2 regions of the Rahnella sp. R3(2024) genome follow, and region 2 is predicted to be linked to the other one. Evidence: predicted binding sites of a transcription regulator. Region 2 holds the regulator's gene; the other holds the start of a gene.

Region 1 (7,456 bases), 830 kb from region 2:
GAGAAAGAAGATAACTGAGATTAGTTCTGTCTATAGCAACCCGATGGAAAGGAGAGTTCTCCTTTCCATCGGCGTTTACTAAGCGAGCTAAATATTTTTCACTAACACGAGTAAAATAAACCAAACGCCATGAGCGATGACCATTCACAAAATAGTGACAGCCCCAGTCCCAAGAAGGGCTTCTTTTCCCTTATCCTTAGCCAACTTTTTCACGGTGAACCAAAAAACCGTGGCGATTTGGTTGAGCTGATCCGTGATTCAGAACAAAACGATCTGATCGACCCCGATACCCGTGACATGCTGGAAGGCGTGATGGATATCGCCGAGCAGCGCGTCCGGGACATCATGATCCCCCGTTCTCAAATGATCACGCTTAAACGCAATCAACCGCTGGAAGAGTGCCTCGATGTCATCATCGAATCTGCCCACTCACGCTTCCCGGTGATCAGCGAAGATAAGGATCACATTGAAGGCATCCTGATGGCCAAAGACTTGCTGCCGTTTATGCGCACAACGTCTGAGCCATTCAGCATCGATAAAGTGCTGAGAACCGCCGTGGTCGTTCCTGAGAGCAAACGCGTCGACCGCATGCTGAAAGAATTCCGCTCCCAGCGTTATCACATGGCGATTGTCGTTGATGAATTCGGCGGCGTTTCCGGTCTGGTGACCATCGAAGATATCCTCGAACTGATTGTCGGCGAAATCGATGATGAGTATGACGAAGCGGAAGATCTGGATATCCGCCAGCTCAGCCGTCACACGTATACTGTTCGCGCCCTCGCGCCGATTGAAGACTTCAATGAAGTGTTCCAGACAAATTACAGTGACGACGAAGTTGATACTATTGGTGGTCTGGTCATGCAGTCCTTCGGCCATTTACCGGCCCGTGGTGAAAGCATTGAAATTGACGGTTACCTGTTCAAGGTTGCGATGGCAGACAGCCGCCGTATCATTCAGGTTCACGTAAAAATACCGGACGACGCGCCGCAACCAATACTGGAAGAATAATTCTCCATGGCAATTGCCTCTTTATACCAACGCCAGCGGGTTCGCGCCCTGCTGGCGCTCTTATTCGGTGCCTGTGGCACGTTCTCCTTTTCCCCTTATGACTTCTGGCCTGCTGCGATTGTATCGCTCTGCGGCCTGCTGGCATTAACGCTGGATCGCCGCCCATCTCAGGCCTCGCTGATCGGCTTCTTCTGGGGAATGGGTCTTTTTGGCAGTGGCGTAAACTGGGTGTATGTCAGTATCGCCACCTTTGGCGGCATGCCGGAAGCCATCAACCTGTTTCTGGTGGTTTTGCTGGCGGCGTATTTGTCGCTTTACACCATGCTGTTTGCCGGCGTATTCAGCAAACTGTGGCCGAAAACAACCTGGTGGAAACTGGCGCTTGCCGCGCCCGCCCTATGGCAAATCACCGAGTTTTTGCGTGGCTGGGTGCTGACTGGTTTTCCGTGGCTGCAATTTGGCTACAGCCAGATCGACGGTCCGCTGAAAGGCCTCGCGCCGATCACCGGTGTTGACGGCATTACGCTGCTGCTGACGTCGTTGAGCGGCCTGCTGGTTTACGCATTCCACCAGCGGCGCATCACGCCGGGAATCATTGCGCTGGCCATGTTATTGCTGCCGTGGCCGTTGCGTTACGTTCACTGGTATCATGAACAGACGGACAAAACGGTGGATGTCGCGCTGGTTCAGGGCAACATTCCACAGTCGATGAAGTGGGATCCGAAAGCGCTGGAAAGTGCTTTGCAAACCTATCTGGATCTCAGTCGCCCGTACCTTGGCAAAGCCAATATGATCATCTGGCCGGAATCAGCAATTTCAGATATTGAATCCGATCAGCAAGCCTTCCTGAGTATGGTGGATAACATTTACCGCTCGCACGGTACGCAGCTGGTTACCGGCGTTATTGATGCCCGTCGCAATGAAGAAGGCATGAAGGTGTATAACAGCGCCATTGTGCTCGGCGGCGAGCAGTCTTATCGCTATCCGGACGACAACCGTTTTAATAAACATCATCTGGTACCGTTCGGGGAATTCGTGCCGCTGGAAACCATACTGCGCCCTCTGGCACCGTTCTTCGATTTACCGATGTCGGGGCTGACCAGCGGGGCGTACGTCCAGAAACCACTGATGGTCAGCGGCCTTAATCTGACCACCGCGATTTGCTATGAAGTGGTATTTGGTGAACAGGTGCGCGATAACCTGCAACCGGATACTAACTTTCTGCTGACGATTTCCAACGATGCCTGGTTCGGCCATTCGATTGGTCCGTGGCAGCATTTCCAGATGGCGCGCATGCGTTCGCTGGAACTGGGGCGCCCTCTGCTGCGCAGCACCAACAACGGTGTTACCGCGGTTGTGAATGCGCAGGGTGACGTTACGGCTGAAATTCCGCAGTTTACCCGTCAGGTGCTGAACGTGAAGGTTACGCCAACTACCGGCATGACCCCTTACGCACGCATGGGCTGGTGGCCGGTGTGGTTTGTGACCCTGCTCATGGCCTTTGTGGCTATCTGTCTGGGACGTCGTAAAGGCCAGATCATCCCCTGAAGTAAGTCATCAATAAGCCCTGTTAAGACAGGGCTATACTGTCAGGCGCCTTCGGGCGCCTGTTCTTTTTTGTCGCAACCCCTTCCCTGCCTGCAAAATCTCTCCCTGTTACCTGCTGCCGATTGTTTGAAAGGCGGTATTAAGCGCTGAATTTTAATTTGCCTTCGAAGTTAAATCAGGCCAACTGGCACGCGTTTTGCTACATCTGTTTGAAAGATATCTGATTAGTGACATTTTTTGACGTCTTGCATCATTTTGGTACAAAAAGGCTGTTCCTCATGCACTTTTGAAGTGCATAGCCTGTTGTCTGCTTTGATTTGGTGCGCGCCCCGTCTCAAAAAAGAAACAATGTTGTTTCATAAATTTCACATTCAGTTATTTTCTAGCTTCATATGACGAGGCATTAGCACTTTCTGATCCCTGAGTTTGGATCCCTAATGACAGCAAGGAGTTGGACATGCAATTGCGCAAATTGGCGTTATCAGTACTGTTGGCAAGCGTTGCCGCAAGCAGCTTTGCCCACGCGGAAGAACTGACCGGCACTCTGAAAAAAATTAAAGATAATGGCGTTATCGTCGTCGGTCACCGTGAGTCCTCGGTGCCATTCTCTTACTACAATAACGAACAGAAAGTCGTAGGTTATTCACAGGACTATTCCAACGCTATCGTTGATGCAGTCAAGAAAAAGCTGGACCTGCCCAACCTGCAAGTAAAAATGATGCCAATCACCTCGCAAAACCGTATCCCGCTGCTGCAAAACGGCACTTACGATTTTGAGTGTGGTTCAACCACCAATAATCTGGAACGTCAGCAACAAGCGGCCTTCTCAGACACCATCTTCGTTATCGGCACCCGTCTGTTGGTCAAAAAAGGCTCAGACATCAAAGATTTCTCTGACCTGAAAGGCAAAACCGTCGTGGTCACCTCCGGCACCACCTCTGAAGTGCTGCTGAACAAACTGAACGAAGAGAAGAAACTGGATCTGCGCATTATCAGCGCCAAAGACCACGGTGACTCTTTCCGTACGCTGGAAACAGGCCGTGCGGTTGCGTTCATGATGGATGATGCACTGCTGGCGGGCGAACGTGCCAAAGCCAAAAAACCTGATAACTGGGAAATCATCGGTACGCCGCAGTCGAAAGAAGCTTACGGCTGCATGATGCGTAAAGACGATGCGGAATTCAAAAAACTGGTTGATGACACCATCGTGAAGGCGCAAACCTCCGGTGAAGCAACCAAGTGGTTTGAAACCTGGTTCAAAAAACCTATTCCTCCGAAAAACCTGAACATGAACTTTGAATTGTCTGACGACATGAAAGCCCTGTTCAAAGCACCAAACGATAAAGCACTGTAATAGTAAGCAGACGGGTAGTACCGGGTATTAAAAATAAAGGCTGGCCAACCAGCTTGTGATGATGGTCCGAAAGGACAGACAGACCAGATGCGGGGTGGTCGTTCCCCACCCCGCATTTTTTCCGCCACTCACCCATGTTTATGGTTACGTCATCACTCAGAGGGGTAGTTTATTACCCGTGTCATGGAGTTTTTATGTCAATAGATTGGAACTGGGGCATCTTCCTGCAAGACGCCCCCTTCGGCAATACCACCTATCTGGGCTGGATTTGGAATGGATTTCAGGTCACGGTCGCGTTGTCGATTTGTGCCTGGATTATTGCCTTCTTCGTCGGCTCCCTGTTCGGTATTTTGCGTACCGTCCCCAACCGTTTTCTCTCCGGCATCGGTACCTGTTACGTTGAATTGTTCCGTAACGTGCCGCTGATTGTGCAATTCTTTATCTGGTATCTGGTGGTACCTGAGCTGTTGCCGGAAAACATCGGCATGTGGTTCAAATCAGAACTCGCGCCGAACGTGCAGTTCTTCACTTCTTCCGTTATCTGTCTCGGCCTGTTTACCGCTGCCCGCGTGTGCGAGCAGGTACGCGCCGCCATCCAGTCGTTACCCAGCGGACAACGCAATGCCGGTCTGGCGATGGGGCTGACGTTGCCTCAAACCTACCGTTATGTGCTGCTGCCAAATGCCTACCGTGTGATCGTGCCACCGATGACCTCCGAGATGGTCAATCTGGTGAAAAATTCCGCCATTGCCTCAACCATCGGTCTGGTGGATATGGCGGCACAGGCCGGTAAGCTGCTTGATTACTCTGCGCATGCGTATGAATCATTTACTGCCATTACCGTCGCCTACGTCCTCATTAATGCGGTGATTATGCTGCTGATGCATTTTGTAGAACGTAAAGTCCGCCTGCCGGGCAACATGGGAGGTAAATAAATATGCATGAATTTGACTGGAGTTCTATTGGCCCCGGCCTGCCCTATCTGTGGCAAGGCATGGTCATTACCCTCAAGATCACCTCACTGGCGATTGTCGTGGGGATCCTCTGGGGTACCCTGCTGGCGGTAATGCGTCTGTCGACCTTCAAACCGATCAGCTGGTTTGCCTCGGCGTACGTCAATCTGTTCCGTGCCGTTCCCCTGGTGATGGTGCTGTTGTGGTTTTATCTGATTGTGCCGGGCTTTCTGCAAAAAGTGCTCGGGCTGTCACCGAAAACCGATATCCGACTGATTTCCGCGATGGTGGCATTTGCGTTATTTGAAGCGGCTTATTACTCAGAGATTATACGTGCAGGGATCATCAGTATCGCTCGCGGGCAGTCTTCTGCCGCACTGGCGCTGGGCATGACCCAGTGGCAGTCGATGAAGCTGGTTATCCTGCCGCAGGCCTTCCGTGCGATGGTGCCTTTGCTGCTGACGCAGGCCATCGTTTTGTTCCAGGATACCTCGCTGGTCTATGTGCTCGGCCTCGCAGACTTCTTCCGCAGCGCCTCCAACATTGGTGACCGTGACGGTACGCTGGTGGAGATGGTGTTGTTTGCAGGACTTATTTACTTTGTTATCAGCCTTTCCGCTTCCTTGCTGGTGCGCTATTTGAAGAAAAGGACCGTTTCATGATTTCACTGAAGAATGTTTCTAAATGGTACGGGCACTTCCAGGTGCTCACCGATTGCAGTACCGAAGTTAAAAAAGGTGAAGTTGTGGTGGTTTGCGGGCCGTCCGGGTCAGGGAAATCGACGCTGATTAAAACCGTTAACGGCCTCGAGCCCGTGCAAAAAGGGGAGATTCTGGTTAACGGCACGCAGGTGAACGACAAGAAAACCAATCTGGCGCAGCTGCGGGCGAAAGTCGGCATGGTGTTCCAGCATTTCGAACTGTTCCCGCATTTGTCCATCATTGACAACCTGACGCTGGCTCAGGTCAAAGTGCTGAAACGTAATCAGGCGGAAGCGAAAGACAAAGGGCTGAAACTGCTGGATCGTGTGGGGTTATCTGCGCACGCCAACAAATTCCCCGGTCAGCTTTCCGGAGGACAGCAGCAGCGCGTGGCGATTGCCCGTGCGCTGTGTATGGATCCTATCGCCATGCTGTTTGACGAACCGACCTCCGCGCTCGATCCGGAAATGATCAATGAAGTGCTGGACGTCATGGTTGAGCTGGCAAACGAAGGCATGACGATGATGGTGGTGACCCACGAAATGGGCTTCGCCCGCAAAGTGGCTAACCGCGTGATCTTCATGGATGAAGGAAAAATTGTGGAAGACCGGAATAAAGACGACTTCTTCAATAATCCGCAATCCGATCGTGCCCGTGACTTCCTGGCAAAAATTCTGCACTGATAAGATGATTCAGCCTGCTACCGGGAGAGCCCGGTGCAGGCTGACTTATCAATCAAGGTTCAAAAGCATGGCGTGAAAATTCAGTATGTCCGCATTTAGGGCATTTGCTCAGGATTTCAGGCGTATACACCGCCAGGCTGAACTGGCAATTCTCACACACCAGATTCCCCAGCCCCACCACTTCCCCGCTGTGATATACACCGTGATGATTCACGTCTTTAAAGACTTCTTTCCATTCAAGCTGCGTTTTGTCCGTCATGTCCGCCAGCTCTTTCCACAGACTTTCTTTTAGCACCCGCATAAACACGCTGTCGGTGCTGTCATCAGCGACGGCCTGCTGGTTCTCGGTATAATTACGGGCAAATTCATGCAAATCACGCCGCACGGCGGAGGTTAACTGTTCAATCTGGATTTCAGACAGCTTGCCTTCCTCCTGTAAACGTACGCGGGCATCCTGTACCAGCGCACTGATATCACGTTCACCATTTTTTAATCGCTCAGTCAGCGAAGTGACTAACTGACGGTAATTTTGGGTAATATTGCTCATCATTTCCTCTCCTTGAACACACATAACCGTTCACCCGGCAGTTGCTTACTTGTCTTTATTTTAGTCGTAAATCCCTGATCCGTGGCGAAGATTATCCCGGCCTGCTTCGCAGATTGTGAATAATGGGCCATATGCGGGCAGAAATCCCCGTTAGCCCGTCGCTGGGTGTTGTTGCTGCCTCTGCTTATCGGCTATGCTATGCGGATCTTTTGATTAAAACTTTTTGAGCTACAGGCGTAGCTGTTTTCACTCACAGGACCACCGGCCGCCATGCAAGAGCAATACCGTCCAGAAGACATCGAGTCACACGTTCAGCTTCACTGGCAAGAGAAGCAAACTTTCAAAGTTACCGAACAGCCTGGCAAGGAGAAGTACTACTGTCTCTCCATGTTGCCTTACCCGTCAGGCCGCCTCCACATGGGGCACGTGCGCAACTACACCATCGGTGACGTGATTTCCCGTTATCAGCGCATGCTCGGTAAAAACGTTCTGCAGCCAATCGGCTGGGATGCATTCGGCCTGCCAGCTGAAGGCGCGGCGGTGAAAAACAACACTGCCCCTGCGCCATGGACGTACGAAAATATCGAATACATGAAGAACCAGCTAAAACTGCTGGGCTTCGGCTATGACTGGGATCGCGAAATTGCGACCTGCAAACCCGA
Region 2 (7,456 bases):
GCTCAACGAAATCATCGCCGACTACGGTGCAAGCTTTGTTCACAGCCGTGGCAGCGGGTATCAGCTGAAAATCGACGATCAGGCGCTGTTCTCGTCGTTACAGCACACGACACAACGTAAACCGAACCCGACGCCGCGCACCGCCGCCGAACGGGTGAAAACGTTGCTGATCCGCTTTTTGACCTCAGCTTTTTCACTCAAGCTGGAAGATCTGGCCGATGAATGGTTTGTCAGCCGGGGAACCCTGCAAAATGATATGGCTGAGGTGAGGGAGCATCTGGCGCGCTACCACCTGAATATTGAAACCAAGCCGCGTTATGGCATGAAGCTGTTTGGTGCAGAACTGGCGATCCGCGCCTGTCTGACCGATCTGCTGTTCCAGCTGGATGCTGAAGAACAGGCGAATCCGCTGCTGAAAGCGGAAAGTCTGGAGCCGGAAGCGCTGGTGCCGCTGACGCGCTTTATGCATCAGCTGCTGACGCAGTCCTCCATTCAGCTGACCGATGAAGGCGAGCAGTATCTGATCCTCTATTGCGCGGTTGCCATCAAGCGCATTACCGGCGGCTATCCGCTGACGGATTTTGATGCCGAAGACGGCGATCCTGCGGTGAAACAGGTTTCTGTACGGCTGGCAGCCGAGCTGAAAAATCTCGTCGGCAAGGAGATCCCGGCTTCTGAAGAAGCCTATCTGCGGGTGAATATCGCCGCCCGTCGCGTGCAGCAAATTCTGCCGACCGACATTAATGCCGACGATGACGAATCGCTGGTCGATTACATTCTTTCGTATATCAACTCGCACTATAACTATGATCTTCAGGGTGATAAGCAGCTGCGCGCCGACCTGCTGACGCACATCAAGACCATGATTACGCGGGTGAAATACCAGATTAATATCCCCAACCCGCTGCTGAACAACATCAAACAGCATTATCCGATGGCCTATGACGTCACGCTGGCGGCGGTGTCCAGCTGGGGGAAATACACGCCGTATACGCTCAGCGAAAACGAGATCGGTTTTCTGGTGCTGCACATCGGCGTCGGGCTGGAGCGGCATTACAATATCGGTTATCAGCGCCATCCGCAGGTGATGCTGGTGTGCGACACCGGCAATTCGACCATCCGCATGATCCAGGCGCAGATCAGCCGTAAGTATCCGCAGCTGGTGATGAAACAGATTGTGACGCTGCGCGATTACGAGAAACTGGAACACATCGACGAAGATTTTATTATCTCCAACGCCCGTATCAGCGAGAAGAATAAGCCGGTGGTGGTGCTGTCGCCGTTCCCGACCGAATACCAGATGGAACAGCTCGGCAAGCTGGTGCTGGTCGATCGCACACGGCCTTATATGCTGGAAAAATTCTTCGACGAAAAACACTTTATGATCGTCAACGAGCCGATGACTCAGGCGGAATTATTCCGCCATGTGTGTTCGCAGCTGGAGGCCGAGGGATATGTCGATCAGGCGTTTTATCCGTCGGTGGTGGAGCGTGAGGAAATCGTTTCGACCATGCTGGGCGAAGGCATTGCGCTGCCGCACTCGCTGGGGCTGCTGGCGAAGAAAACGGTGGTGATTACGCTGCTCTCGCCGCAGGGCATTGCCTGGGGAGAAGGGGAGACGGCGCACGTGATTTTCCTGCTGGCCATCAGCAAGGCCGATTACGAAGAAGCGATGGCGATTTACGATTTGTTCGTGACGTTTGTGCGGGAGCGTTCGATGAGCCGTTTACTGAGCAGTGAAAATTTTGAAAGCTTCAAGGCCATTGCAATAGATTGCCTTTCCCGCATTTAGCCTGCGGCCCTGACGCCGCAGCGGCGTTCGTTCACCCGAATCACTGACTGATGTCAGCTCATCGGGGCTCTCTCCCTGGCTGCCTTGCTGCAACGCCAATGACTAAGAGTGAGGAGTCTTAGTCTTCGTCAAATCCTGAATTGATCAGATTAACAACTGCCGTCAGCGCCTGCTCTTCATCGGGGCCGGTGGCTTCGATTTCGATCTGCTGACCTTTCGGGGAATCGAGCATCAGCAGTGCTATCACGCTGCTGGCTTCTGCTTCTATGCCTGTGCCATTGCGCAGCATCACTTCCGATTCAAAACTCTGCACCAGTTCAAACAACTTCATGGCCGGACGGGCGTGCATGCCTAACCGGTTTTTGATTTCTACCGTTTGTTTCACCGTCATGATTTGCGTTTTTCCAGCGTGCGATGGCGGGATTGCACATTCTTCCCGCGGGAACGGAAATAGTCGGCCAGTTGTTCTGCGATATACACCGAACGGTGTTTACCCCCGGTACAACCAATGGCGACGGTCAGATAGCTGCGGTTGTTGGTTTCCAGCATCGGCAGCCATTGTTCGAGGTAGCTGCGGGTCTGGTAGATAAAGTTGTGCACTTCGGTGTGACGATCGAGGAACGCCGCCACCGGTTTATCAAGGCCGGTCATCGGACGCAGTTTCGGATCCCAGTGCGGGTTTGGCAGGAAACGCACGTCAAACACGTAATCGGCATCAATCGGCAGGCCGTGTTTGAAGCCAAAGGATTCAAAGACCATCGTCAGTTCACGCTCACGTTTGCCCAGAAGACGGGTACGCAGCATTTCTGCCAGTTCATGAACCGACATTTCTGAGGTGTCGATGATCAGATCGGCTGCGGAGCGCAATGGCTCGAGCAGATCGGCTTCTTCATCGATGGCACTTTCAAGGGACAGGTTTTTGCTGGAAAGCGGGTGCAGACGACGGGTATCGCTGTAACGACGGATCAGGGTATTGCGGTCTGCGTCGAGAAACAGCAACTGCGGCGAAAAACTCTCAGGCAGTTGTGACATCGCATGCTCATACACTTCCGGTGTTTCTGGCATGTTGCGCACGTCAATGCTGACGGCGGCAGACGTATTGCGTTCGACAAGTGTCTGGGCGAGCTGCGGCAGTAAAACCACCGGCAGATTGTCCACACAGTAAAATCCCATGTCTTCTAATGCCCTTAGGGCAACCGACTTCCCGGAACCGGAACGGCCGCTGACAATCATCAGCACCATGGTGTCACTCCCCTGGCATTCAGTGTTCAGAATTCACTTTCCCGGCGCGTTGCCGGGAATCATCAATTTATTCGTTTTCTGTCATTATCTGGAACAGTTCTTCGTCGCTTTGCGCTCCGCGCAGACGGCGACACACTGTTTTATCAGCCAATTTTTTGGCCACTAAAGACAAGGTGTGTAAGTGGGTTTTACATTGATCTGCCGGAACCAGCAAGGCAAAAAGGAGATCCACCGGCTGATTGTCGATAGCGTCAAACGCGATCGGTTGATCGAGCTGAATAAACACGCCGACGGCGCGTAATGTGTCTTCTTCCAGCTTGCCGTGCGGGATGGCGATCCCGGCACCGATCCCGGTGCTGCCCATACGCTCACGGGTCAAAATGGCGTCGAAAATCACTTGTGGCGACAAATTCAATTGTTTGGCAGCCAGTTCGCTGATGATTTCCAGCGCGCGTTTTTTGCTGGCGCAATGAACGCCGCTTTTGGTGCATTCGGCATTCAGCACCGACGTTAATTGCATTGCAGTATCGTTGATCATGTCATCTTCACTTTTGCACTGATTCACCCTTAAAGCTATATCGGCTCGTTCCCCGAAGGTCACAAGCCGATGCCCGAAGGTGTGTAGCACAGGGTTGGCTACATGAATGTCAGTGCTGTTTCAGTTTGTCTTTATGTTTGTTCAGCTGGCGCGCCAGTTTATCAACCAGGCCGTCAATCGCTGCGTACATATCCTGATGCTCCGAGGTGGCATGCAACTCGCCTCCGTTCACATGCAGCGTCGCTTCCGCGATTTTCTGCACTTTTTCAACGCTTAACACCACATACACCTGATTTATCCTGTCGAAATACTGTTCGAGCTTCGCCAGTTTCATCGTGATGAATTCTCTCAGGGGATCGGTGATCTCAATGTGATGTCCGGTAATGTTGAGCTGCATAATGTCTTCCTTCTCTGTTGAGGTCAAACTAACTGTTTACGCTGGTTTGAGGGCGGGATGGACAAAGACTCTCGGTATTTTGCGACGGTACGGCGCGCCACCATAATTCCCTGATTGGAAAGCAGGGTAGCTAACTTACTGTCACTCAGCGGTTTTACAGGATTCTCCGCTGCAATTAATTTCTTCACCAGCGCCCGGATCGCGGTGGACGATGCCTCGCCGCCGCTGTCAGTACTGACGTGGCTGGAGAAGAAATACTTCAGTTCGAAAATGCCACGCGGGCTGTGCAGGAATTTCTGCGTTGTAACGCGTGAAATCGTCGATTCGTGCATTTCCACGGCGCTGGCGATATCGGCCAGCACCATCGGTTTCATGTATTCATCACCCATCTCAAAGAACGCCTGCTGCTGCTCAACGATGCAGCGCGTGACTTTCAGCAGCGTGTCGTTGCGGCTCTCCAGACTTTTGATCAACCACTTGGCTTCCTGCAAATTGCTGCGGATAAATTGCCCGTCGCTGTCGCTGCGGGTCGAATTGCCCATCGCAGCATAATGCTGGTTGATTTTCAGTCGCGGAATGCTGTCTGAGTTCAGTTCGACAGTCCAGACACCGGACACTTTGCGTACCAGCACATCCGGGATGACGTATTCGGATTCGCCGGTGTTGATCGACTGGCCTGGTCGCGGATCAAGAGACTGGATCAGGAGCATCGCTCCTTTCAGTGTATCTTCTTTTAGACGGGTTGATCGCATAAGTGCGCGGAAATCATGGTTCGCCAGCAAATCCAGATGTTCGCTGATGATAAGTCTGGCTTCTGTAATGAAAGGCGTTTCCGGGACGTACTGGGAAAGCTGAATCAGCAGACAGTCGCGCAGGTCGCGCGCGGCGACACCCACGGGATCAAAACGCTGAACGCGTTTGAGCACGGCTTCCACTTCGTCCATCGTGACGTCGTCATCGCCGATACTTTCGAGAATATCGTCCAGAGAAATCGTCAGATATCCGGTGTCATCCACCGCATCGACAATCGAGGTCGCGATAGCCGCATCGGTGTCGGAAAACGGCGTCAGTTCGACCTGCCACATCAGGTAATCCTGAAGCGTCTGGGTGGTTTCACCTTGATAAACGGGCAGCTCGTCGTCGCTGTAATCGTTACCGGTACCGGACGGTGTTCCGGCGGTGTAAATTTCATCCCAGGTCGCATCCAGCGGTAACTCTTCGGGCATGTCTTTTTGCTCGAGAGCCTCGCGGGTATCCAGACCTTCACTGTCAGCGGTTTCGACCGCATCGATCTCATCGTGAAGATCGGTTTGTTCCAGCAGAGGGTTGCTCTCCAGCGCGAGTTGGATCTCCTGTTGGAGCTCAAGCGTGGACAATTGCAACAGGCGGATTGCCTGCTGTAATTGAGGAGTCATTGCCAGTTGTTGGCTGAATCTGAGTTGCAAACCTTGCTTCATATCTTGGCTTTATATCCGTAGATGAGTTCGAACGGCAACACTTCGGTCAGAAACGGCCTGTTTCAGTGTAAAGCGAAACAGGCGCGCTTCAGGCGGCGCAGATCACAGACGGAATTCTTCACCAAGATAAACACGTTTCACTTGTTCATCAGCAAGAATGTCGGCTGGGGTGCCGTGGGCGATAAGCTTGCCCTGACTGACGATATAGGCGCGTTCACACACGTCGAGCGTTTCACGGACGTTGTGGTCAGTGATCAGAACGCCCAGACCGCTGTCGCGAAGATGCTCAATGATTTTTTTGATGTCGATAACGGAAATCGGGTCAACACCGGCAAAGGGTTCATCCAGCAGGATAAACTTAGGGTTGGCTGCCAGTGCGCGGGCAATTTCCACACGACGGCGTTCACCCCCGGACAGTGACTGGCCGAGGTTATCGCGCAAGTGAGAGATATGGAATTCTTCCATCAGCTCATTGGCGCGATCATTGCGCTGTTCTTTGTTCAGGTCGTCACGGATTTGCAGCACGGCCATCAGGTTGTCGAACACGCTGAGGCGGCGGAAAATAGAGGCTTCCTGAGGCAGGTAACCAATGCCGCGACGTGCGCGGGTATGCAATGGCAAAAGGCTGATGTCTTCGTCGTCAACGATGATTCGGCCAGCGTCACGCTGTACGATACCGACCACCATGTAGAAGGTGGTGGTTTTACCGGCACCGTTAGGGCCAAGTAATCCGACGATTTCGCCTGAATTGACTGCCAGGCTGACATCTTCAACGACCTTACGGCCTTTGTATGCCTTCGCCAGATTTTCTGCGATTAATTTTGCCATAAATTATCAGTTACTCTTTTTGGTCTGGCCACCGGCTGCTGCCGGGGTCTTTTCCTGCAACTGTGTCGGAACCAGCACGGTCGTGACACGGTTGCCTTTATCACTGAAGGCTTCCATCTGCTGTTTCTGCACCAGATAGGTAATACGATCGCCTTTCACATTGCTGTCCAGCTGTTCAAGGTAAGCGTTTCCGGTCAGGGTCACCAGATCGGTTTCCACTTCATAACGGACTTTCTGCGCGTGGCCTTTAATCGGTTTACCGTTGTCCTGCAACTGGTAGAAGGTCACCGGATTGCCGTAGCCTTCCACCACTTCTTTGCCGGAGACACCTTGCGGGCGGATCACCACAACTTTGTCGGCTTTAACCTGAATCGAGCCCTGATTCACCACCACATTGCCGGTAAAGGTTGCCGTGTTGGTGTTCACATCCAGCGCCTGATTGGCGGAATCAATGGTGATCGGTTTCGTTGTGTCGTCTTTCAGCGCGAATGCCGGAATGCTGATGGCCAACAACGAGCCGGTGATCAGAAGATTACGGATTTTATTTTTTGCTTTGAATTTCATAAGAGGTCGTTACCTTTTCGATCAGCTCTGCTGTTTTATCGCGCAGATTACCACGCATTTTCATGCCGTTAGATGTAAAACCTGTGCCATAAAGCGTTACTTCATCGTCTGAGGCAACGTCCTGTGTCGTCAGGTTAACCTGTGCATTATCCGTTTTGATTCTTTGCAGCTGTGATGTTTCTGGCGTCAGGCTGTCTGCCTGCACATGCCCATAAAGATAGAGCATTTTATCCTGAGTCATCTTGGCTTTATCAGAACGCAGCACCCAGGTTGGCACTTTATTCTTGTCATACATGGTCGCCACCGGGTTGGTAAACCATGTTACCTGATCGGTGGTGTAGTATTTGACCTGGTCCGACACCAGTTTGTAGGTCAGGCTTCCCAGCGGGTCATACACCATGGTTACCGTGTGGGAGCTTTGGTAGGTCGGTTCCTGATCGTTGACCGCCTGCGGCGCATCATCCGTATTGTCTGACAGTGACCAGCCAATCAGTATCAGCACGATGGCGGTCAGTACCAGAATGATCCAAAGTCTTGTTTTATTCATATCGACAGCCCTTTGGCGTCCTCCAGCTTGCCCTGCGCCAGCAGAATCAAGTCACATAATTCGCGTACTGCGCCACGGCCACCGGCAATGC

What was found. The regulator sigma-54, encoded in region 2, starts transcription at its own class of promoters, with help from an activator protein. The targets are predictions, from matches to a motif close to GTTGGCACANNTTTCGCTNT.
Region 1: ABSH60_RS15475 (amino acid ABC transporter substrate-binding protein) is a predicted target of sigma-54. The motif match lies at 2,740-2,759, and genes of this name have one in related genera.

Annotation. Positions count from the first base shown of each region.
Region 1 is NZ_JBHGBU010000001.1:3,437,683-3,445,138, reverse strand. Features, by position in the region: gene ybeY (rRNA maturation RNase YbeY) at 1-18, shown strand, start outside; gene corC (CNNM family magnesium/cobalt transport protein CorC) at 130-1,008, shown strand; gene lnt (apolipoprotein N-acyltransferase) at 1,015-2,556, shown strand; gene ABSH60_RS15475 (amino acid ABC transporter substrate-binding protein) at 3,014-3,910, shown strand; gene ABSH60_RS15470 (amino acid ABC transporter permease) at 4,105-4,845, shown strand; gene gltK (glutamate/aspartate ABC transporter permease GltK) at 4,848-5,525, shown strand; gene ABSH60_RS15460 (amino acid ABC transporter ATP-binding protein) at 5,522-6,247, shown strand; gene ABSH60_RS15455 (zinc ribbon-containing protein) at 6,300-6,794, opposite strand; gene leuS (leucine--tRNA ligase) at 7,065-7,456, shown strand, end outside.
Region 2 is NZ_JBHGBU010000001.1:2,607,487-2,614,942, forward strand. Features, by position in the region: gene ABSH60_RS11825 (transcription antiterminator) at 1-1,792, shown strand, start outside; gene npr (PTS phosphocarrier protein NPr) at 1,911-2,183, opposite strand; gene rapZ (RNase adapter RapZ) at 2,180-3,034, opposite strand; gene ptsN (PTS IIA-like nitrogen regulatory protein PtsN) at 3,102-3,572, opposite strand; gene hpf (ribosome hibernation promoting factor) at 3,682-3,969, opposite strand; gene rpoN (RNA polymerase factor sigma-54) at 3,993-5,426, opposite strand; gene lptB (LPS export ABC transporter ATP-binding protein) at 5,529-6,254, opposite strand; gene lptA (lipopolysaccharide ABC transporter substrate-binding protein LptA) at 6,261-6,818, opposite strand; gene lptC (LPS export ABC transporter periplasmic protein LptC) at 6,796-7,365, opposite strand; gene kdsC (3-deoxy-manno-octulosonate-8-phosphatase KdsC) at 7,362-7,456, opposite strand, start outside.